DNA from 2 places in the Sporosarcina pasteurii genome. Region 1 is predicted to be linked to the other one. Evidence: riboswitches for the same ligand, from Rfam matches in the RefSeq annotation. Region 1 holds a riboswitch; the other holds the start of a gene.
The links. A riboswitch is a leader RNA that binds a small molecule or an ion and turns the genes downstream of it on or off. The one in region 1 is predicted to bind S-adenosylmethionine.

Region 1 (12,398 bases):
TTAAGCCGAATTGTTATCAATCCAATTGAAAAGCTGATTGCAACGATGTCTCAAAGTCGAAAATCAGGAACTTACGAGAAAATCCAAATGTCTGTGGACCGAAAAGATGAAATGGCACAAATGGCTTTAACATTCAATGAAATGATGGAACAACTAGAACAAAACTATAAGCAGCAGGAACAATTCGTTTCAAATGCTTCACACGAATTAAAAACGCCGCTCACCGTCATCGAAAGTTATGCCAGGCTTCTAACGAGACGCGGATTTGATAATCGTGACGTTGCAGAAGAAGCGGTTGGTGCAATTCTTAGTGAATCCGTTCGTATGAAGTCGATGATTGAACAACTATTGCAGTTAGCGAAAAACGATGAGCAAGCTACGTTTCAATTTGAAGAAACGGATTTATTTGACCAGATTGAAAAAACAGTGAAGCCGATGCGTCAAGCATACGCCCGGCAGTTTGACTTTGAAGGTATTAAAAACGCGATTGTCCTAACAGACAGCGAAAAATTTAGGCAATTGCTTTATATTTTTCTCGACAATGCACGCAAATATAGTGAGGATTTAGTTAAGGTCGCCATGCAAGACGAAGGAGACGGTTACTCGATTGCGATTACAGACTATGGGAATGGTATACCTCAAGAAGCATTACCGCATGTTTTTAATCGATTTTACCGAGTCGAAGAAGACCGAAATCGTAAAACAGGCGGAACAGGCCTTGGATTAGCAATCGCCAAACAACTTGCTGATGGACTCGGCGCGGGGTTAAAGATGGAGAGTATTAGCGGGATGGGGACGACAGTTAGAATTACGATCCCAAAACGATTAGATTCTCATTAAATCTTAATGTTGAGTATGTAAAATGCTAAGTAGGAGGTAATTCACATGAAGGTACTAAAAAAACAATGGTTGCTCCCGCTTTTGGTCACGATACTTCTCTTGGTGTTTGGTGTGATTTATATACAAGGATTATTTACTAATGAAGAACATATGACGCAGGAAGAAATTCAACAACAATTAGAGACGATGTATGAAGGCACTGTCGGAGAGTTAACGTTTCAAGATGGTGTTTATTCTACAGAAATTACACGGTCAGGCGGCGTTTATGAGACAAAGATAAATGCTGAAAACGGCCAAGTTCTTTCGATGGCGCTGATTAATAAGATTGAAGTCAAGGAACCTGAATTGTTATCTGTACAGGAAGTTCGCGAGATTGTCGTTAAGAAATATAATAACGACATTGAACGGTTGTCCCACGATGATACTGGAGGAATCCCTGTTTATAACGTTGAAATAGCGAAAGATCAAGTGCTATTGGAAGTGGTTGTGGATGCAAAGTCTGGAGAAATTATTTCCGAAAAGGAACATCCTACTGCAACTGCTAACACGTTAATTACAAGGGAAGAGGCAATTGATATTGCGCTTAAACAATTGCGTGGCGAAGTTGAATATGTAGAGTTTCATGATAAAGAAGACGGCGGCTACTATTTAATAGAAATTGAACAAGATAACGACGATGATGATATTGAAGCGGTCTTTCAAATCCATGCAATTACAGGAAAAATTATGTCAGTTAAGTGGGATGATTGATTTCTAATCAAATTCTAATCTTTCTTTAAAAGTCCTCTCATCTAGGCCAGGTAAGATAAAGGTAACAATAAAGAGAGGATGATTTAAATGAAGAAGTTAATCTCTGTTTTAGGTCTTTCAGTAGTGATTGTGTTTGCAGGTGCAGCAATGTTTGCAAATGCAAGTTCAAACAACGTCGTTGAAGAGGGCGTGCTAGGTGTTACAGAAAAGGTGAACGAACTGCAAGTTGTACCAACGAAACAAAAAGCAGAGTCAACTGTTGAAAAAACACAATCGAAAAGCAAGTTGACAGTTGAAGAAGCGATTGCCATTGCTAGACAACATGCATCTGGAACGGTAAAGGAAGTAGAGCTGGATAACGACGATGGCCGACTCTATTATGAGATTGAAATGAAAGATGGAAAATACGAATACGAACTTGAAATTGATGCATATACAGGCGATGTACTGGATTTTGAAAAGGACCTTGAGGATTGATTCAGTAGAGGTTTTGTTCTTAATTTAAAAAATCGTTGGAACAGGTAGTAAATCTGTTCCAACGATTTTTTTGAATTCATGGGATAGTTCTTAATCTGCTAGAATGGTATAAGTTTTTCCGACTTTAGCGATTTCAGTCTTTCCGCCAAATTGTTCTTGAGCGGCGTGTAAGATTTCTTTTACGTCTCCATGTAAGGGTAAGTGTGTGAGTAAAAGTTGATGCGCCTCAGCAAGTTGTGCTAATTTACCTGCTTCACTGCCACCCATATGCCCCGGCGCAACCCCGATATGCTCTTCATATAAATTCGCTTCGCTCACCAATAGATTTGTCCCTCTCGCAAAATCAATAAGGTCGTCATGCCATTCCGTATCTGCTGTGAATACCACGGAACGTTCATCTACTGAAAATTTTAGGGCAAGGCAGTACACAGGATGTTTTGTCCTACAAAATCTAACTGTAAAAGGTCCGATGTTCATCTCATCCTCTTCATGGATTGCCATTCCAACAGTCATTCTTTTGTATGATAGCTTCGCAAATTGCTCCTTATCTTCAGTATGCCCGTATATTGGTAAAACCTGGGGTGATTGGTTTAAGTAGTATTGAATCAGGCGGCTATATTGTAAACTGCCAACATCCGCAATATGGTCTGCGTGATAGTGTGTTAGGACGACAGCGTCTAATTGTTCAAGAGGTAAAAAGTTTTGAAGTGATGACAATACACCACTGCCACAGTCGATCAAACAGTGAAATCCTTCGTGTTCAAGCAAGAAGGCAGAAGTTGCCTCATTCGCTTTCGGATAACCACCCCAAATCCCGATAGGTATTACTTTCATAAAATGCCCTCCAAGTATAGTCTTTATTTTACCAAAATTGTAACTTATAAGTACTACTTTGAAAAGTAGGAAGGTCGCGACAGTTTACCATAGTTAGTCTTATCGATTTACTATTTATTTTATATTGAAAGTCTTATATACTGTGAAGCATACAAAAAAACAAACAATTTAATTTCTGAATATTTTAATGGTTTGTGGATTGGAAGGAGTATATTATGAAGAAACAAAGAGTAGGTTTTTTCCAAAGATTTCTGAATGTCGTGGAAACAGCCGGAAACAAATTACCGCACCCGGTAACATTATTTGCAGGTCTTGCACTTTTAGTTATTATTGTTTCTGGAATTGTTTCCCACTTCGGCGTTAGTGCAGAACATCCGGGTAAACCTGGAGAAATTATAGAAGTTAAAAACTTGATGAGTGGAGAAGGTATTAAATATATTTTTACTCAAATGACGAGTAATTTCGTCGGCTTCGCACCTTTAGGCGTTGTTCTTGTAACAATGTTAGGGATTGGTTTAGCAGAAGGAACGGGCTTAATCAGTGCATTACTACGTGGGTTTGTTTTGTCAGTACCGAAACGACTCATTACATTAGGCCTTGTTTTTGCAGGGGTTATGTCAAGTGTTGCTTCTGATGCTGGTTACGTTGTCCTACCTCCACTTGGAGCAGTTATTTTCGCCGCAATTGGACGCCATCCGCTTGCAGGTTTAGCAGCTGCATTTGCTGGGGTTTCTGGTGGATTCAGTGCCAACCTCTTCTTGTCGGGAACAGATGCATTACTTGGTGAATTAACAATTTCAGCAGCAGCGATTATCGACCCAGCTTATGCTGAAGGTATGAACATCGCCATGAACTATTACTTCATCGCAATTTCAGTATTGGTACTCACAGTTGTGGGTGCTTGGGTAACAGAAAAAATTGTTGAACCACGACTTGGCGAATATAAAGGCGAGTTCCGTGAAAAGATTGAAAAATTAAACGGTGTGGAGAAGAAAGGTCTTGTATGGGCTGGCGTATCTCTTGCTGTTACGAGTGTTTTAGTAGCTTTATTAATTTTACCGGAGTGGGGACCATTACGCGGAGACGGCGATATGCCAATTATCCGTTCACCATTTATGAGTTCATTAGTACCAATTATTGCATTACTATTCTTCATTCCAGGTCTTGTTTATGGACGTGTTACGAAAGAAATTCGTGACGACAAAGATGTTGCGGCAATGATGTCAGCAACAATGGCTTCCATGGGAATGTTTATCGTATTGTCCTTCACAGCAGGACAATTCGTAGCATTTTTCTCGGAATCCAATATGGGGCTAATTATTGGTGTATATGGAGCAGAGTTCCTACAAAGTATTAACCTAACGGGAATTCCACTCTTAATACTGTTCATTTTAATTGCGGCATTTATTAACCTATTCATCGGTAGTGCGTCCGCGAAATGGGCAATGATGGCACCTGTTTTCGTTCCAATTATGATGAACCTTGGGTACTCGCCAGAATTAACACAAATGGCGTACCGTGTTGCTGACTCTGCAACAAATATCATTTCACCACTTATGACCTATTTCGCAATTATCATTGCGTTTGCTCAGAAGTATGATAGAAAAATGGGTATCGGAACACTTGTTTCTGTTATGTTCCCGTACAGCATGTTCTTCCTAGTCTTCTGGACAATTACACTTGTTGTATGGATGCTATTCGGTATCGACTTAGGCCCAGGATCAGGAATTTATTATACGAAGTAATTGTAAAACCGTTTTGAATGAAACTACTCATTCAGAACGGTTTTTTTGTTGGATAAATTGTAATGTGAATTAATGTAGAGGACTCACATTATAAAAGCGTCATACCACTTAACCCGAATATTTAAAACCGAACCAAAGTAACTAGTAGTTTAATTTTGAAGACGAGTATTTAGTATTGAGAGACTACGATACTTTTTTGTTAATTGCTATTGACTATGAATGTTTATGCATATATTATTATAAACAATTAATCGGAGTAAGTTTATGAATTAAGGGGAGAAGTGAAATGACAACTAGAGTTGAAGAGCAAATGGTACCCGAGAAAGAAAAGAAGAGATGGATTCCACATACATATGCGATATTATTTGCAATCATGATTCTTGCTGCAGTTGCATCATATTTAATTCCAGCAGGGGAGTTTGAACGATTAGAAGTCGATGGACGTACAATCGTTGTGGAAGGCAGTTATACAGAGATTGAGCAGAGTCCAGTTAAACCCTTCGAATTGTTCAAGGCAATTCCAATGGGGATGTCGGCAGCTTCGCAAATTATATTTTACATATTTTTAGTTGGTGGTGCCTTCGGAATTATTCAGGCTACTGGCACAATAGAAGCAGGAATAGGAAAGGCTGTACATAGACTTGAGAATAAAGAGAGATTATTAATCCCAGTGATTATGATTCTATTTTCAGTTCTTGGTGCGACAATTGGGATGTCAGAGGAATCAATTATTTTTGTACCAATTGGCATTGCTGTTGCACGTGCGCTCGGATTCGATGCAATAACTGGAACGGCGATGGTAAGTCTTGGAGCCGCATCTGGCTTTATAGGTGGTATGCTTAATCCGTTTACAGTAGGTGTTGCACAGTCAATTGCTGAAGTACAAATTTTTTCAGGATTTGGGTTCCGGTTTGTTGTATATTTATTCGTTTTATCTGCAGCAATCTTCTATGTAATGCGTTATTCTAGTAAGGTGAAAAATGATCCAACTAAAAGTATCGTGTTTGATATTGAGCAAAAGGTTCAGGAGAAACAAGTTGGGGAGTATGCGAAGGAATTTCCGGACTTTAATTGGCGTCATGGGCTTGTTTTGTCGTTTCTAGCTGGTGGGTTGGCAATGAACGTTTACGGTGTCTTTAAATGGGATTGGTTTTTAACAGAGTTGACAGCGTCGTTCATTATTATTGGTTTGTTATCGGGGATTGTCGGAAATCTCGGCATTAATGGGACATTTGATGCTTTTGTTGATGGTATGAAAGTCATCGCTTTTGGAGCGCTCATTGTCGGTTTTGCTAGAGCAATTTTGATTGTGATGGAGCAAGGTTATATTATAGATACAGTTATCTATGCCTTATCGAATTTAATATCAAGCTTACCGCCTTCTTTAAACGCTGTAGGTATGTATTTTACACAAATTATTATGAACTTTTTTATCCCCTCTGGCAGTGGACAGGCAGCGACAACGATGCCTATTATGACGCCGCTAGCAGATTTACTAGGAATGGAACGTCAAATCGCTGTTCTGGCATTTCAGTATGGTGACGCGATTACAAATTCAATTATTCCTACTTCCGCATCACTGATGGCCTATTTGGCGGTTGCAGGAATCCCTTATGAGCGTTGGGTAAAGTTTGTTTGGAAACTAGTGTTAGGTTGGTTACTGATTGCACTGCTGGCACTTGTTGTGGCTGTAATGATTGGAGTGAGTTAAGTTGGAAATAAAAAAGAAAATAGAAGCATGGTTTGAGCACTTTCATGCGCATCCAGAGATTAGTTATCAAGAAGTAAAGACAACGAAGAAATTAACGGAAATATTAGCGGATATGGGTGTAACGTATAAAACTTTTGATGATGTAACAGGTGTCGTGGCAGAAATCGGTGAAGGAAAAGAAATCATCGCAATTCGAGCCGATATAGACGCACTTTGGCAAGAGGTCGATGGGGTTTATCAAGCGAATCATTCCTGTGGGCATGATGCGAATATTGCAATGGTGTTAGGTGCACTTTCTTATTTAAAAGATGAGCAATTAGATGGGAAAATTCGCTTTATTTTTCAACCAGCTGAAGAGCAAGGGAACGGCGCAGTAGCAATGGTCGAGCGTGGTGTGGTCGATGATGTTTCTTATTTATTCGGCGTCCATTTGCGTCCGATTGAGGAAATTCCACATGGTAAAGTGTTACCGGCTATCCATCATGGTGCGGCGGCATTTCTTGAAGGGAAAATAATCGGAGTAGACGCACATGGCGCACGCCCACATCAGGGGAAGAATGTCGTTGATCCGCTATTTGCAATCCATCAGTTTATTAAAACAATTTATTTCTCACCGTTTGAGACGTACTCTGTGAAAATGACGAAAATGCAAGCAGGGGGAAATAACGTCAATATTATTCCGGGATCTGCAACCTTTGCAATTGATACCCGAGCGCAATCCAATGTAGTTCTGGATGAATTAATGGAGAAAGTTACAGAAGGAATTCAAGCCATTGGTAAGTTGTATGGGGTAGAAATTCAAACTGAATGGAATGATTATACACCTGCTGCAGAAGTATCTGAAGAAGCTACTGAAATTGCCACAGCTGCGATTTTGGAAACTGTAGGAGAAGTGGGGTATGCGCCTGCGGTCGTTACGGCAGGTAGTGATGATTTTCATTTTTATACAATTCATAGGCCAAAATTGAAAGCAGCGATGCTTGGCATTGGTGCGGATCTTCAGCCGGGACTCCACCATCCGAATATGACATTTAATACAGAAGCGCTAGATATTGGTGCACGTGTACTTGCGGCTACATTGAAAAAAGCACTTACTCGGCATGAATAAGTTAAAGCCTTGCACCTTCGCAGTTCACTGTGAAGGTGCAAGGCTTTTTAGAGCTTATTTTTGCGCTTCAAAAAATGTTGATGCAAAAACTTTAGCGGTCATTTCCATCGCTGGTTCGTAAAAATCAAACTTTTCATGATGGTGCGGGAAGACGTTTTCCTTATTATCCATTTGAGCACCAACAAAAAAGTACGCACCTGGTCGATGCTGTAAATAATATGAGAAATCCTCAACAGGCATAATTGGATTCGTTTCGATTATGTTCTCTTCACTGAAAGCTTCTGCAACACCGCGACGAACGAGGTTCATAGCGTCGGGGTCATTATTTACTGAATCGTAGCCTTTAATGATATCAACATGTACATCGCAGCCAAGTCCGGCACCAACCGATTTTGCAATTTCAATCACACGGCGGCCCGCAATGATACGAAGTTCAGGGTCGAATACGCGAATGGTGCCTTCCATAACAGCCTCGTTAGGAATCACATTGTCTGCATGTCCAGCGTGAAAACTTCCGACTGAAACAACGAGTTCTTTCAATGGATCTGCATTTCGACTAGCAATTGATTGAAGTGCAATCATAATGTGACTGGCAGCTAGGATTGGATCCACACCTGTATGCGGTTCCGCACCATGTGTTCCGAATCCGGTTACCGTAATTTTAAAGGAATCTTCAGAAGCTTGAAGGAAACCGTCGCGCACATACACTTTATTAGCAGGCATTTGCGATTGTAAATGTGCGCCGAATACAAGGTCAACGCCGTCAAGACAGCCATCTTCAATCATCCCACGTGCACCGCCTGGAGATAATTCTTCTCCAAACTGGTGGATTAGGACAATGTTACCGGGTAATGATTCTTTGATTTCATTCATAGCTTTGGCGAATCCTAATAAAGCTGCTGTATGGCCATCATGTCCGCATGCATGCATGACACCGGGGATAGTTGATTTGTAAGAAACATCTTTTTGGTCGGTAATGGGTAACGCGTCAAAGTCCGCACGAAATGCAACTGTTTTTCCAGGTTGACCACCGCGAATCATCCCTACGACTCCACGCCCCCCAACATTTCTTTGTACTTCAATGCCTAAAGATTCTAAGCGATCAGCTATAAATGCAGGTGTATGAACTTCCTGATGTGATAATTCAGGATGCATATGTAGAAAACGTCGATCTGCAACCATCTCTTCGTAATAATTTGAAATTTTAGTTAAGGCTTTGTTCAGCATATAAAAATCCCTCCATTTTAAATCATTATACTAGGAAGCGAATCGATTTTACAGTGTGTGTAATGACAAGGTGGAGACGCGTATAAGTGTTCGTTTATGTGGCTTCGTTGATTGGAGTGGAGGGCGGCGACTCCTGTGGGATTAGCCGGACAGGTGAGACCCCGGAGGGAGCAAGGCGACTGAGGAGGCTCACCGCCGGCCCCACGGAAAGCGTCCGCCCGGAACGGAAATCAACATTGTTTGTGATAGGGTTGTTTGTTAAATTGACATATGACACCAAAGAAAGAAATATAATTGATTTAATTGTCGTGGTGAATAAAGAAAAATCAAAATAACCTTGACATTCAATTAGATGGTGTGTAAAGTAATAGTCAATAACTTAATAAGCGACTTTCTTATCCAGAGAGGTGGAGGGACTGGCCCTTTGAAGCCTCAGCAACAGACTTATGAAGAACTGTGCTAATTCCAGTAGCGAAAAGCTTGGAGATGAGAAGAGTAGACGCCCAAAATTGCCGAACTCTTCTTATTTATAAGAAGGGTTTTTTCCTTATTAATGTTAAAAAACATGTAGAAAGAGGGAATGAGCAATGACAAACGCAAAAACATTGACGAAGGCACCTTTTAGAGCGGATCACGTAGGAAGTTTATTAAGACCGGAGAATTTGCACGAGGCAAGAAGGTTATTCAAAGAAGAGGAAATTACAGCTGAACAACTTCGTAAAGTAGAAACAGAAGAGATCAAAAGAGTTGTAGATAAGCAAATTGAAGTCGGTTTGGAATTAGTAACGGATGGAGAGTTTAGACGTAGATTTTGGCATACGGACTTTTTAGAACACTTGAATGGTATCGAAGGCTATGTTCCTGAACAAGGCTATATTTTTAACGGGAATGAAGAAACAGAAAGATATAATATCCGTAACATTGGAAAAATCTCATTCAATCCTGACCATCCACATGTAAAAGATTTTATTGAATTCAATGAAATCGTTGGTGGCCGTGCAGTTGCGAAACAAACAATTCCAAGCCCAAACCAACTATTTAATATCGGAATTAGAGATGAAAATATCTATCCGGATATCGAGGAATATGCAAAAGATATCATTCAAGCTTACCGCGATGCAATCAAAGCTTTTTATGATGCAGGTGTTCGTTATTTACAGTTGGATGACGTCTATATTGCAGGATTATCATCACCTGACATTCCTTGGAATGATGGAGAATATTCGAGAGAGTACTTAATTGACTTAGCGCTTCGTGTGGCAAACGGTGTGTTAGAAGGGAAACCTGAAGATTTATTTGTTACTACACATTTATGCCGTGGAAATTATCGCTCAAACTGGGCATTTGAAGGAAGTTATGATTTAATTGCTGAAAAGTTCTTAGCAAAGGAAAAAGTAGACGGATTTTTCCTTGAGTATGATGATGAGCGTTCAGGAGGCTTTGAACCTCTAAAACATATTCCACGAGGCGGAGCAAAAGTCGTATTAGGTGTCATCACCTCTAAGAGAGGAGAGCTAGAAGATAAAGCGCTAATTAAATCTCGGGTTCAGGAAGCTTCTAAGTATGTTCCACTCGAGCAAATTTGCTTAAGTCCACAATGTGGGTTTGCTTCAACGCACCATGGAAATAAGCTGACAGAAGAGGAACAGTGGGAGAAACTAAAGTTTATCGTTGATATTTCGAAGGAGATTTGGGGTTAATTAACCCATTAATATAAGCGAAGGTACAGGTGGAGAAAATTCCCATCGTCCTTCGCTTTTTTTAGTTCGAAAAAAATCGCCAAGCATGTAGGGGCATGTAAAAGCATATATTTACACTAGTTGTACGTTGAGGCTGTAGTTGTCTGATGACGTAAAGTATTGGCAAAACAAATTTTCCAACTAGGGTTGTCCTAGGCTCTATTTCCTTGTATGATTAATTATCGAGAATTTTTACGTTACTTTGGACTAGTCTAAGTAAATAGATTTAAGATGTTTGGAAGGAGTTTTTATATGATTATGGATGGACTTAATTGGTTAGTCGACCTGTTGAATAATTTTATTTGGACGTATATATTAATTGGCTTGCTTTTATTAGTGGGTGCTTATTTTACGGTGCGTACAAAATTTGTTCAAGTAAGGTTATTTAAAGAGATGTTTCGACTCATTTTTGAGAAGAAAGATAGTAATGATGGGGTATCACCTTTCCAAGCATTTACGATTAGTGCGGCTTCTAGAGTTGGAACGGGGAATGTCGCGGGTGTTGCACTTGCAATTGGAATCGGTGGTCCTGGTGCTATATTTTGGATGTGGCTTATCGCAATTATTGGGATGGCGACAGCCTTTATTGAAAGTACACTAGCACAAGTATACAAAGTAAAAGATGGCGACACTTTTCGGGGTGGACCTGCTTATTATATGGAAAAAGCACTCGGATTCCGTAAATTAGGGATTGTTTTTGCAATATTATTAACACTGTGTTTCGGTTTTATTTTCAATGCAGTTCAAGCAAATACCATTAGCCAGTCATTTGTGGATGTTTTCGGTATTAAAGATTGGGTTGTCGGTCTTATTTTAGTATTCATCACCGCGATCATTATTTTCGGTGGAGTTAAAAGAATTGTAAGGGCTACAGAATTAATAGTGCCAATTATGGCAACATTCTATTTGATTATTGCTTTCTATGTTGTCATCACAAATATATCGGAAGTACCAGCCGTATTTAAACTAATTGTTGAAAATGCGTTTGGTATTTCAGAAGTAGTTGGCGGCGGGATTGGCGCAGCAATGATGCAAGGAATTCGCCGTGGACTATTTTCCAACGAAGCGGGAATGGGGAGTGTACCGAACGCAGCAGCGACGGCAAATGTATCTCACCCAGCGAAACAAGGCCTTGTACAAAGTTTAGGTGTGTTCTTTGATACGATTATGATTTGTTCGGCAACGGCTTTTATTATTATTTTAGGCGGACTTTATACGACAGGTGAACAGAACGGGATTATTTTAACGCAATCCTCGATGGCGGTACATGTCGGTTCGTGGGCACCGTATTTTGTTGCGATTGCAATCTTGTTTTTCGCATTTAGTTCAATTATTGGGAATTACTATTACGGAGAAACAAATATTGAGTTTATCAAAACAAATAAATCATGGATAACAATTTACCGTTTGTTAGTACTTGGCATGGTCATGTTTGGTGCGATGGCAAAACTCAGTGTTGTTTGGAATATGGCCGATTTATTCATGGGCTTGATGGCTATATTGAACTTAATTGTTATTCTAATTCTCGGTAAAGTGGCATTTAAAGTGTTAGACGATTTCTCTATGCAACGTAAACAGGGATTAAATCCAGTGTTTAAAGCGAAATCCATTCCAGGATTGAAAGGCGCAGAGTGCTGGGAAGAAGAGCGAAAAAATTAAATGAAATGATAAACGTTGGTATCTCATGGGATGCCAACGTTTTTGTATGCGGATTTATCGGAACAGTTCCTCGGAATTCTATGTTTGCTTTGAGATGTAATTCTTATTGTTTACTGAGAACATGCTCCTTGTATAAGAAACTTGTTTACGTACAAATTAATGGTGTCACGAACGAGTGAGGAGGAGAACTTTTGGGCGAAATTTTAGCATATGGAGACGATTATAAATACATCCCTGCGACCTCGATAGAAAGTGGTTCAGGGATCGAAGTTTTACCGGATTTGTATTGTTATACTGTTCAGATTGTC
Region 2 (12,398 bases), 970 kb from region 1:
ACGAAACGCCACGTAAATAAGCCAATTGCTGTTCCCCCTAGCCGTTTATATAATTGATTAATATCTTGAAAACGGTTCGGGAAATAATAATCAAGGATGGCATAGGCTGTAACAGGGCCACATGCAGATGCGCGGTAACGTTTATGAATATCGGGGTCGAATTGTGATATTTTCTTTAATGGTAGAATATTTCTCATAAAAAGGCTCCTTGAAAAAGTGTTTTGTTCATTATATGCTAGCACTTTTCACGCCAAACAAACATATAAAACAATATGAATGATGATTCATTAATTATAAGTTTTTTAAATAAAAATATTGCGAAAACAAGAATAATAGATTACAATAATATTCATAGAGGTTGTTTCTATATTTTTTTTGACTAATAATGAATGAGTATTCATTCAAAGGGGTAAAGGGAGGCAGGACACGTGGCTTATCAAATAAAAAAGGCAGCAGTTTTAGGTTCAGGTGTAATGGGGTCTGGTATTGCAGCACATCTTGCAAATATCGGGATTCCAGTACTTTTACTAGACATCGTCCCTGGGGAATTAACAGCTGATGAAGAAAAGCAGGGACTTACTTTAGAGGATCGTCAAGTACGGAATCGATTTGCAACAGGTGCTTTACAAAAATTAATGAAACAAAAACCTGCACCATTAACGACGAAAAAGAATATGTCGCTTATCGAGGCAGGAAATTTAGAAGATGATGTAGACAAATTAAAAGATGTTGATTGGATTATTGAAGTAGTTGTTGAAAACTTAGACGTGAAGAAGAGCCTATATGAAAAAATTGATGCAGTACGCTCTTCCGGAACGATTGTCACTTCAAATACATCCGGCATTAGCATTGAGGCGATGATGGAAGGGCGTTCGGAAGATATTCAAAAGCATTTCTTAGGGACGCACTTTTTTAACCCACCACGTTATTTGAAGTTATTAGAAGTGATTCCAGCAAGTACGACAGCGCCAGAAGTTGTCGATTTCATGGTTCGCTTTGGGGAAGATACATTAGGAAAAGGTGTCGTCATCGCGAAAGATACACCAAACTTTATTGCCAATCGCATTGGCACATACGGTTTGTTAGTAACTTTGCGTGAAATGGAGAAACGCGGTTATTCAATTGGGGAAGTTGACTCCGTGACAGGCACGTTAATTGGAAGACCAAAATCAGCGACATTTAGAACGCTGGATGTTGTTGGATTAGATACATTCGTTCATGTCGCAAAAAATGTTTATGACCACACTGATGGTGAAGAGCAACAAGTATTTGATACACCTGAATTCATGAAGAAAATGGTGGAAAACGGATGGCTCGGTGCAAAAACAAAACAAGGTTTTTACGTGAAAAAAGGCAAGGAAATTTTAGAACTGGATCGTGCAACATTTGAATACGTTCCAACGAAAAAGTTGAAAACGCCTTCAATTGAAATGGCAAAACAGCAAAAAGGTCTTGGCAATCGAGTAAAAACACTTATTTATTCAGAAGATCGTACAGGGGAAATTTTATGGAGTATCTTTGCACCAACACTTCTTTATTCGGCAGAATTAAACGGAGAAATTGCTGATGACATTGTCGCGATTGACAATGCAATGAAATGGGGATTCGGCTGGCAACAAGGACCATTTGAAACATGGGATGCCATCGGTGTGAAAACATCTGTAGAAAAGATGAAAGCTGAAGGATTTGAAATTCCAAGCTTCGTTCAAAGTTTATTAGAGAAAGGTTATGAAACTTTCTATAAGGAAGAAGATGGCGAACGATTCTTCTTTAATGGAGAAACGTATGAGCCGGTACCTGTTAATGAAAAAGTGATTGATTTAAAACAATATAAAAAGAAGCATGGCGTCATTAAGAAAAATTCAGGTGCGAGCTTAATTGACTTAGGCGACGGGGTTGCGCTTCTTGAATTTCATTCACAATCGAATGCGATTGGCTTAGACATTATTCAAATGATTAACTTTGCGATTGAAGAAGTAGAGAAAAATTATAAAGGACTCGTCATTGGAAACCAGGGGAAAAACTTCTGCGTGGGTGCCAATCTCGGTTTAATTTTAATGGAAGCACAAGATGACAATATTTTTGAATTAGACTTTGTTATTCGTTCATTCCAACAAGCGATGATGAATATTAAATATGCGAAAAAACCAGTTGTTGCGGCACCATTTGCAATGACACTTGGCGGAGGAGCCGAGGTTTGTTTACCAGCTGCGCATATCCAAGCAACAACAGAAACGTATATGGGACTTGTTGAAGTCGGCGTCGGGTTAATTCCAGGCGGGGGTGGAAATGTCAACTTATATACGAAGCATTTGAAAGGATTACCGAATGGCGTGGATGTTGATTACCAAAACATCGCCAATAAAGTATTTGAAACAATTGCGATGGCGAAAGTTTCAACTTCTGGCGATGAAGCACGCGAAAATAACTTCTTAGATTTTGCGGATGGCATTAGTGTAAACGGCGACCATCAAATTTATGATGCCAAACAAGTAGCGCTTGCGTTATATGAGAACGGATACAAAGCACCGAAGCGCGAAAAAGTTCCAGTAACGGGCGAGTCTGGTTATGCAACGTTATTGCTTGGTGCGGAAGCGATGCATTTATCAGGTTATATAAGCGATCACGATTTAAAAATTGCGAAAAAGCTTGCGTATGTGATTGCAGGCGGAAAAGTTCCGTACGGCACGTTCGTTGATGAACAATACTTATTGGATTTAGAACGTGAAGCATTCCTAAGCTTGGTGGCAGATCCAATGTCACAGCAACGTATGCAGCACATGCTCATAAAAGGAAAGCCGCTTCGTAATTAATTAAGTAAAGCTAAAGGTGTTGTTTATCCGCGACAAGTATGAGGCGAATTGGTGGAGTAGCGCACTTTGCGATATAGACAGTTTGTTTATGACTTGAGCAGCGGATGACGCCTTGGAGTTGGATTTTATAGGGAAGTTTGAATAGGGAGGATATGAATATGCGTGAAGCAGTGATTGTAGCCGGGGCGAGAACACCGGTTGGGAGAGCGAAAAGAGGTTCACTTGCAACCGTGCGTCCAGATGATTTAGGAGCACTAGCAGTAAAAGAAACATTAAGACGCGCAGACGGTTATGACGGTGCAATTGATGATCTAATTATCGGTTGTGCGATGCCAGAAGCGGAACAAGGGATGAATATGGCAAGAAATATCGGGGCACTTGCCGGATTACCAGATACAACGCCGGCGATTACAATTAACCGATTTTGTTCGTCTGGGCTTCAGTCCATCGCTTACGGGGCTGAAAGGATCATGCTTGGCCATTCAAAAGCGATGCTAGCAGGCGGAGCAGAATCGATGAGTATGGTGCCAATGATGGGGAATACCGTACGTCCAAACGTGCGCTTAGCTGAAACTGCACCAGAATATTATATGGGGATGGGGCATACGGCGGAACAAGTTGCCAAGAAGTACGATGTTAGCCGTTCCGACCAAGATGCATTTGCAGTACGGTCGCATGAAAGGGCAGCGGCAGCAATCGAAGCTGGAAAATTTGTTGATGAAATTGTACCGGTTGACGTTGTACAAAGAAGCGTCGACGACAATGGAAAGCTTCATGAAAAAGAGTTCACTTTTGAAATGGATGAAGGCGTTCGTCATGGTACGACAGAAGAGGTACTTGGCAAATTACGACCAGCTTTTTCAGTGACTGGTTCCGTCACAGCCGGAAACGCATCCCAAACTTCTGACGGTGCAGGCGCAGTACTCATTATGGATCGTGAAGTTGCTGAAGCAGAAGGACTCACACCCATTGCAAAGTTCCGTTCATTTGCTGTAGGAGGCGTCCCACCAGAAGTGATGGGAATTGGCCCAATTGAAGCCGTTCCAAAAGCATTGAAAATAGCCGGATTAACAATTGACGACATCGACCTGTGGGAATTAAACGAAGCATTCGCTTCACAATCCTTACAAGTTATTCGCCATCTGGGGCTAGATATGGATAAAGTGAACGTCAACGGTGGTGCCATCGCACTCGGTCATCCACTTGGCGCAACAGGAACTATTTTAACCATTCGTCTTATGAATGAACTAAAACGTCAACAGAAGCAATTCGGTGTTGTCACGATGTGTATCGGTGGCGGTATGGGTGCCGCGGGCGTATTTGAGATGTTATAAGAAAAGCTGAAAGCATCGTTTAGGCGCGACAGGCATAAGTCGAGCTGACGACGTGGCGCATTTTGCCACAAAGTCAGATTGCTTATGACCCGAGCGACTGATGCTTGAAGCTGGATCAAGAAAAGCTGAAAGCATCGTTTAGGCGCGACAGGCATAAGTCGAGCTGACGACGTGGTGCATTTTGCCACATAGTCAGATTGCTTATGACCCGAGCGACTGATGCTTGAAGCTGGATCAAGAAAAGATGATTTGTTTGTAAATTAGATGAGAATATTGATTTTCAATTTAGGAAAAGGGAAAGTTCATGTTCATAAAAAAGGGAGGAACATAAAATGACGAAACAGGTAGAGGCAAATGAGTTTGTTAAAGGCGGCGCGTTCTTAATCGAGGACATTGAGCCGGCACGTGTATTCACACCAGAAGATTTTACGGATGAGCAAAAAATGATTGCGCAAACAACGGCTGAATATGTTGAAAAAGAAGTGAAGCCTGTCATTGAAAACTTGGAAAACCATGAGTTTGAGCATTCTGTTAAGCTATTGAAAAAAGCAGGGGAACTCGGTTTACTAGCAGCAGATATTCCAGAAGAATACGATGGACTTGGATTAGACAAAATTTCATCAGCATTGATTGCTGAAAAAATGTCTGTAGCTGGTGGGTTTTCAATTACACATGGTGCCCATGTTGGAATCGGATCACTACCAATCGTTCTCTTTGGAAATGAAGAGCAAAAGAAGAAGTACTTGCCGGCTTCCGCAACAGCTGAAAAAATATTTGCCTATGCGTTAACGGAACCAGGCTCGGGATCAGACGCACTTGGCGCTAGTGCAAATGCGAAACTAAATGAGGCAGGTACACATTACGTATTAAATGGTGAAAAGCAATGGATTACAAACGCTGGATTTGCTGACGTGTTCATCGTTTATGCTAAAATTGATGGAGATAAATTCTCTACGTTCATCGTAGAAAAAGATTTCCCAGGCGTTTCTGTAGGTCCTGAAGAAAAGAAAATGGGGATTAAATCATCTTCAACACGTACATTGATTTTACAAGATGCGGAAGTACCAGTTGAAAACCTATTAGGAGAAATTGGTCGTGGGCACGTGATTGCCTTTAATATTTTAAATATTGGCCGTTATAAACTAGGCGTTGGTACGGTAGGAGGTTCTAAACGTGCGTTAGAATTAGCAATCACTTATGCAAATGATAGGAAGCAATTTAACACACCGATTTCTTCATTTAACTTAACAAAAGAGAAAATCGCAACGATGGCATCTAAATTGTATGCTGCTGAAAGTTTAATTTACCGTACAGTAGGTAATTTTGAAGAGCGTGAAAGTGCGATGTCAGAAGAAGAGTTAAAAGATGGAAAGGCAGTTGCAGCATCGATTGCAGAGTACGCAATTGAATGCTCTATTAACAAAGTGTTTGGCTCTGAAGTGCTAGATTATATCGCAGATGAAGCAGTTCAATTGCATGGCGGATACGGATTTATGTCTGAATATGAAGTTGAGCGAATTTACCGAGATTCCCGTATTAATCGTATTTTTGAAGGAACGAATGAAATTAACCGTATGCTAGTGCCTGGAACATTTATGCGAAAAGCGATGAAGGGTGAATTGCCGCTTCTGCAAAAAGCGCAAAGCTTACAAGAAGAGCTACTTATGATGATGCCAGAAGAAGTTGGCGATGAAGCTTTAGCACAAGAAAATGTACTTGTGAAAAACGCAAAGAAAATCGGTCTGCTTGCGGCGGGACTTGCGGCACAGCGCTTTGGTACAAAACTAGAAGCGGAGCAAGAAGTACTTGTAAACATTGCGGATATCGCACAAAACATCTTTGCGATGGAATCTGTACTGTTGCGTACGGAAAAAGCAATTGCACGAAATGGCGAAGAGAAAGAGAAGCAAAAAATCTTATATACTGAAATCTTCTGTCAAGAAGCATTCGAAGCTATTGAAAAAGATGCGAAAGAAACACTTCTATCGGCGGTAGAAGGAGATAACCAGCGTATGATGTTGTCCGCATTACGTAAATTAACTCGTTCTACGCCGTACAATATTATCGCGAAAAAACGTGAAGCTGCTGAAAAGCTGATTGACGAAGCGAAATATACCGTTTAAATAAAAAACGAAACCGCCATTCAGCCGCGACAGGCATACGTCGAACTGACGGAGTGGTGCACTCTGCCGCATAGTCAGTTTGCTTATAACCCGAGTGTCTGGCGATAAAAGTTGGATCAAAAACCCTTCAGATGACTATTAAAGCATCTGAAGGTTTTTTTTGATATGATGGGGGCACTGGAGGGAATTTAATTATGGACATTACATATTACGGATATCCTAAATGCAGCACATGCCGAAAAGCGAAGAAATGGCTAACAGACAAAGGCATCGACTTTGTCGAGGTGAATCTTGTAGAAGCACCTCCAACGGTAGAAACATTACAAGAAATGATTGAAACTTCGGGACTCGACATTAAAAAGTTTTTCAATGTCAGTGGGAAAGTTTATCGTGAACAAAACTTGAAAGATAAGCTACCAACACTGTCGGACGAAGAAAAAGTAGCGCTACTCGCTTCAAATGGTATGCTGATTAAAAGACCAATTGTATTTGGCGATGGGAAAGTGACAGTTGGTTTTAAAGATGAAACGTTTGACGAGGTTTGGGGCTAATTGTTCCGAATTTCAAGTCGGAAAGTTATCTAATAAGTTAGTAGACTTATCAGGTAATCTTGTATTTTAGGGTAAACTATGGCATTATTGAAGTGACTGAATTAATTTTATAATGATTGATTATGATGCAAAAACGAATGTTGTGGTAGATTCGTATCGGAAGGTTCGGTTATATGGATTTATTTCCGTTAATTGTAGTGGAAGGGGTCTTCCCAGGATGGAAATCAAAGCAGTCCGGATTTTCCTAGAGTATGTTCGATTATGAAATTAATTCAATTAACTATGAATATTTGGAGGCTATGACATGAACACACCGAAAGAATTGAAGTATTCTGAAGAGCATGAATGGGTGAAAGACGAAGACGGTAAATACCGTATTGGTATTACACATTTTGCGCAATCGGAACTTGGCGATATTGTTTTCGTTGAACTTCCGGAAGTAGGCGATGACATTACTGCGAACGAGCCATTTGGTAGCGTTGAGTCTGTAAAAACAGTTTCAGAACTATATGCACCAATTAGTGGTAAAGTTGTAGAAGTGAACGAAGAGCTAGAAGATAGCCCTGAATTTGTAAACGAATCTCCATATGAACAAGCATGGATGATTGTCGTTGAACCATCAGATGTTTCAGAACTAGATTCACTCATGTCAGCTGAAGAATACGATAAAATGACAATTGAGTAATCAATGAAAACCGAACGTCGGGAGAGTTATTCCCTGACGTTTTTTTCTTGCAATCATTCATGCATGAAATTTTGTGCATAAATGAGTATGATAAAGTTCATGGATGGAAAACTATACAGCAGTATTGCGTTTGAATAAATGGTAAACGAGGATGGAGGGATTGTGTGGACCGACAAAAAGTGATAGTCGTAGAAGGAAAAGCAGATCGCTTTCGGTTAAAACGGATCCTTGCTGAACCTGTTCAAATCATTTGTACATTTGGTACGATTAGTGAATATCATCTTGATGAATTGATGGAACCTTACGAGGCGAGTGAACTTTTTGTTTTTGTAGATGCGGATGATACAGGAGATAAAATTCGCACTTTATTCAAAAAAAACTACCCTTGGGCGATTCATTTATATACTGATGAATTTTATAAAGAAGTTGAAACGACCCCGTACGATATCTTGGCTGAACAATTGGATGGCTATTTTAATATTCACCGAGAATTTTTACTGTAAGAGGATGATGGTTATGGAAACGTGGACACGTGAACAATGGGAAACTGTGATGCATGATTCAAGTAAAGCTTTGTTCTATTTATATACGCCTATTTGTGGGACGTGTATGGTTGCGTCTAAAATGATGGAAGTAATTCATGCGATGAGGAAAAGTATACCAATGGGAAAGGCAGACTTGAATTATATTGAAGACTTAGCAGTAGACTATCAAATAGAAAGTGTGCCTTGTTTACTCATCGCAGAAGATGGTGTCATAAAAGAGAAAATCTATGCTTTTCAATCTGTTCCACATTTACTTGAAAAGATTGGTTGACAAAATTCAACTAAATGTGATAAGTTATTAGTTATTATAAAAGAATAGTAAAACTCTTATTAAGAGCGGCGGAGGGAAGTGCCCTATGAAGCCCGGCAACCATCACATTTGTGAAATGGTGCCAATTCACACAAAGCGGTTGCTTTGGAAGATGAGAGATTGGACAAACGATTTTTTTTAAAAAACGTAAAGCCTTTCTACTCACTTGGTGGAAAGGCTTTTTAATTTATCGGAAAGTAAACATACTATATGAGAGATAGTATCTACCAAAGCGTTCAAGCAATTGGATTTTAAATGAAGGTGGAAAAAAGATGATACATTTACAAGATGTTGTAAAACAATATGGGACAGGCCCAAATCAGATTGCGGCCGTAGATGGCGTCACGCTTTCGGTTAGGGAAGGCGAAATATTTGGCATCATCGGTTATAGTGGTGCAGGAAAAAGTACGTTAATCCGCCTATTAAATGGGCTTGAAATGCCAACTATTGGATCGGTTAAGGTTGGCGGATTAGAAGTTTCTTCAATTAAAGGTAAACAATTAAGATTGGCGCGTCAAAAAGTGAGTATGATTTTCCAACATTTCAACTTACTATGGTCAAGAACCGTGAAAGATAATATTGCTTTCCCACTTGAAATCTCAGGTGTTGCGAAAGCAGAACGTGAAAGGAAAGTAGCGGAATTGATCGAGTTAGTCGGTTTGAGCGGACGTGAAAATGCTTATCCGTCTCAATTATCGGGAGGTCAAAAACAACGAGTGGGCATCGCACGTGCACTTGCAAATGATCCGGAAGTATTGCTTTGCGATGAAGCAACATCAGCGCTAGATCCTGAAACGACTGACGCGATCCTCGACTTATTAACAGATATAAACGAACGTTTAGGTTTAACGATTGTCCTGATTACGCACGAAATGCATGTCATTCGTAAAATATGTCATCGTGTTGCCGTCATGGAAGCTGGAAAAGTCGTGGAAATTGGTGATGTGCTGGAAGTATTCCAAACACCGAAAGAGCCGATTACGAAACGATTCGTCGCACAATTAACAGAGTCTGCTGATGCAAAAGAGGCAATTGAGCATCTTAAAGAAGAGTTCCCGACAGGAAAGCTTGTCAAGCTTGCTTTTGTCGGCGAGCGCACAGAACAACCAATTCTTGCAAGTCTAATCCGTAAATTCAACATTGACGTCAATATTGTCCAAGGGAATATTTCCCATACACAAGCAGGGGCATATGGAACGCTCATTTTACAGCTTGTTGGTGACGATGAATTGATTGAAAAGGCAATTGGCTATCTTCATGAACAAGATGTACAGACGGAGGTGATTGGTCATGATTGAAAGCCTTCTACCAAATGTCGATTGGGATAAAATGTGGGAAGCAACTATAGAGACGCTTTACATGACCGTCATGTCAACGCTGTTTACATTTATTATCGGATTAGCGCTAGGCATCTTATTGTTTTTATCAGCCCCTGGACAATTATGGGCAAATAAATTCATTCATACGATTACCGGAGCCGTTGTAAATATATTCCGTTCCATTCCATTTATTATTTTAATTATATTACTAATTCCGCTTACAAAGTTACTTGTCGGGACAATGCGTGGACCTGAAGCAGCTTTACCGGCGTTGATTATTGGTGCGGCACCGTTTTATGGCCGTATGGTTTTAATTGCACTACAGGAAATTGACAAAGGTGTGATTGAAGCTGCAAAGTCAATGGGTGCAAAAACATCTACAATTATTTTCAAGGTGTTAATTCCTGAATCGATACCGGCCCTCATCTCAGGGATTACGGTTACAGCGATTGCGCTCGTGGGATATACGGCGATGGCTGGTGTTATTGGTGCAGGAGGGCTTGGTACATTGGCTTTCTTAGACGGTTTCCAACGTAGTCGAGAAGACGTCGTATGGGTCGCAACGATTCTAATATTAATTGTTGTATTTATTATCCAATTCATTGGAGATTTGTCTGTTAGAAAACTAGATAAAAGATAATTATTTGGGAACAATAGGCTTAGCTTATTTACCATATAAACATACGGAAAAGGGGAGTTCATACAATGAAAAAGTTTTTATCTGCGATTTTATTGGCGGCACTTGTGCTAACATTGGTTGCTTGCGGTACGAAAGACGATAAAACTACTGGTAGCGGCGATAAAGAAACAGAATTGGTTGTTGGTGCTTCAAACACACCTCACGCAATTATTCTGGAGCAGGCACAACCGTTATTGAAAGAAAAAGGCATTAATCTTGTGATTGAGGAATATACTGAATATGTGTTACCTAACAAAGATTTAGATTCCGGTGATTTAGATGCAAACTATTTCCAACACATCCCTTTCTTAGAATCTAATATTGCTGATCATGGTTACGATTTTGTCAATGCTGGCGGAATTCATATTGAGCCAATTGGTGTTTATTCGAAGAAGTATGACTCACTTGAAGCGTTGCCTGAAGGTGCAACAATTTTAATTAGTAACTCTGTTGCAGATCATGGTCGTGTACTTGCGATGCTTGAAGCACAAGGTCTGATTAAGCTTAAAGAAGGCATTGATAAAACGAAAGCAGAAGTTAAAGATATTGTCGAAAATCCGAAAAACATTCAATTCGATGCGAACTATGAAGCTGCATTGTTACCGCAACTTTATAACAATGACGAAGGGGATGCTGTTCTGATTAACTCAAACTTCGCGATTGATGCAGGATTAAACCCACTTGAAGATTCTATTGCGATTGAAGAATCCGACTCGCCGTACGTGAATATCATTGCAGTACGTGCTGGTGATGAAGACAAAGAAGAAATTAAAGCATTAGTTGAAGTATTAAAATCAGATGAAATTCAAGACTTTATTCTTGAGGAATGGGAAGGCATTGTTGTCCCTGTAAAATAAACTTAAAAACTAAAGCATCACTTCTTAATGAGGTGATGCTTTAGTTTTTTAATCAATTGAGGGGGTGTGAGAAAAGGACTAGAAGCGATTTTCGTGAAAAGTTCATTGGCGAGCTGAATAACATCTGGAATTCTGTTTAGCTTTTTTTGTATCCTTCGTGAAAAAGAACTATTCAGATGTTTGGTGAATTTATTTTCAGTGAAAAATGTTTATACGCGAACGATGAAAGTGATTTTTTGTCTAAAATTCGTCTTTTGGTGTAAGAAAAATTTGTTTTTTCTTAAAAAAAACTATGTTAATCTTATAGGCGATATGATATATTAGATGCAGTTTTAAAAAAGATAAAAAGGGGGAATCAATTTGAAATTTAGAATTGGTTTGATCGGAAGAATTATTATCGCGATTGCACTTGCTGTCGGTCTAGGATTATTGCTTCCGGCTATTCACGAAGGTTTTGCTAATTGGGTTGTCAGACTCTTCGCAACATTTAATATGTTGTTTGGCGGTTTTTTAAATTTTGTTGTCCCATTAATTATCATTGGGTTTATTGCACCGGGTATTGCGCAACTTGGGAAAGGGTCCGGGAAATTACTCGGAATTGCAACAGTATTTGCTTACGCATCAACAATATTCGCTGGAATAATGGCTTTTGTTGTAGCGACTGCTATCCTTCCTAATTTTATCGGGAGTGCAACTGACACGAGTGTTGCTGAGGCTGCGAGAGAGGCTGGGACTGCATTTTTTGACCTGGAAATGCCACCGGTTATGGGCATTATGACTGCGCTTCTTATTGCATTTTTATTTGGAATTGGAATGGCTTCGATTGGCAGTAAAACGATGTTACCAGTTTTCGAAGAGTTTCAATTAATAATAGAAAAAGTGATATCATTTGTCATTATTCCATTACTACCTGTCCATATTTTCGGGATATTTTTGAATATGACCTATACAGGCGAAGTTGGAAAAGTACTATCTGTCTTCGCATTAGTTTTTGTTATGATTATTATACTTCATCTATTAATGTTAACAATTCAATACACAGTTGCTGGTGCAATGTCAAAGCGAAATCCATTGTTTTTAATGAAAACGATGGCGCCTGCTTACTTTACAGCACTCGGTACGCAGTCATCAGCTGCGACAATACCAGTTACTTTAAGACAAGCACGTAAAACGGGTGCATCG

Region 2: it holds a riboswitch for S-adenosylmethionine, as region 1 does, so the genes downstream of both, AB1H92_RS12460 (methionine ABC transporter ATP-binding protein) here and AB1H92_RS01335 (5-methyltetrahydropteroyltriglutamate--homocysteine S-methyltransferase) in region 1, are expected to answer to the same signal.

What each region holds. Positions count from the first base shown of each region.
Region 1 is NZ_CP160452.1:268,640-281,037, forward strand. Features, by position in the region: gene AB1H92_RS01295 (cell wall metabolism sensor histidine kinase WalK) at 1-840, shown strand, start outside; gene AB1H92_RS01300 (PepSY domain-containing protein) at 886-1,590, shown strand; gene AB1H92_RS01305 (PepSY domain-containing protein) at 1,678-2,067, shown strand; gene AB1H92_RS01310 (MBL fold metallo-hydrolase) at 2,158-2,901, opposite strand; gene AB1H92_RS01315 (AbgT family transporter) at 3,117-4,646, shown strand; gene AB1H92_RS01320 (YfcC family protein) at 4,933-6,357, shown strand; gene AB1H92_RS01325 (amidohydrolase) at 6,359-7,465, shown strand; gene AB1H92_RS01330 (M20 family metallopeptidase) at 7,520-8,692, opposite strand; SAM riboswitch class I at 9,085-9,185, shown strand; gene AB1H92_RS01335 (5-methyltetrahydropteroyltriglutamate--homocysteine S-methyltransferase) at 9,280-10,392, shown strand; gene AB1H92_RS01340 (sodium:alanine symporter family protein) at 10,690-12,090, shown strand; gene AB1H92_RS01345 (MBL fold metallo-hydrolase) at 12,282-12,398, shown strand, end outside.
Region 2 is NZ_CP160452.1:2,595,014-2,607,411, reverse strand. Features, by position in the region: gene AB1H92_RS12500 (C39 family peptidase) at 1-197, opposite strand, end outside; gene AB1H92_RS12495 (3-hydroxyacyl-CoA dehydrogenase/enoyl-CoA hydratase family protein) at 429-2,813, shown strand; gene AB1H92_RS12490 (acetyl-CoA C-acetyltransferase) at 2,972-4,147, shown strand; gene AB1H92_RS12485 (acyl-CoA dehydrogenase family protein) at 4,480-6,270, shown strand; gene AB1H92_RS12480 (arsenate reductase family protein) at 6,465-6,821, shown strand; gene gcvH (glycine cleavage system protein GcvH) at 7,126-7,506, shown strand; gene AB1H92_RS12470 (toprim domain-containing protein) at 7,671-8,009, shown strand; gene AB1H92_RS12465 (thioredoxin family protein) at 8,023-8,322, shown strand; SAM riboswitch class I at 8,376-8,480, shown strand; gene AB1H92_RS12460 (methionine ABC transporter ATP-binding protein) at 8,634-9,659, shown strand; gene AB1H92_RS12455 (methionine ABC transporter permease) at 9,652-10,320, shown strand; gene AB1H92_RS12450 (MetQ/NlpA family ABC transporter substrate-binding protein) at 10,386-11,216, shown strand; gene AB1H92_RS12445 (dicarboxylate/amino acid:cation symporter) at 11,577-12,398, shown strand, end outside.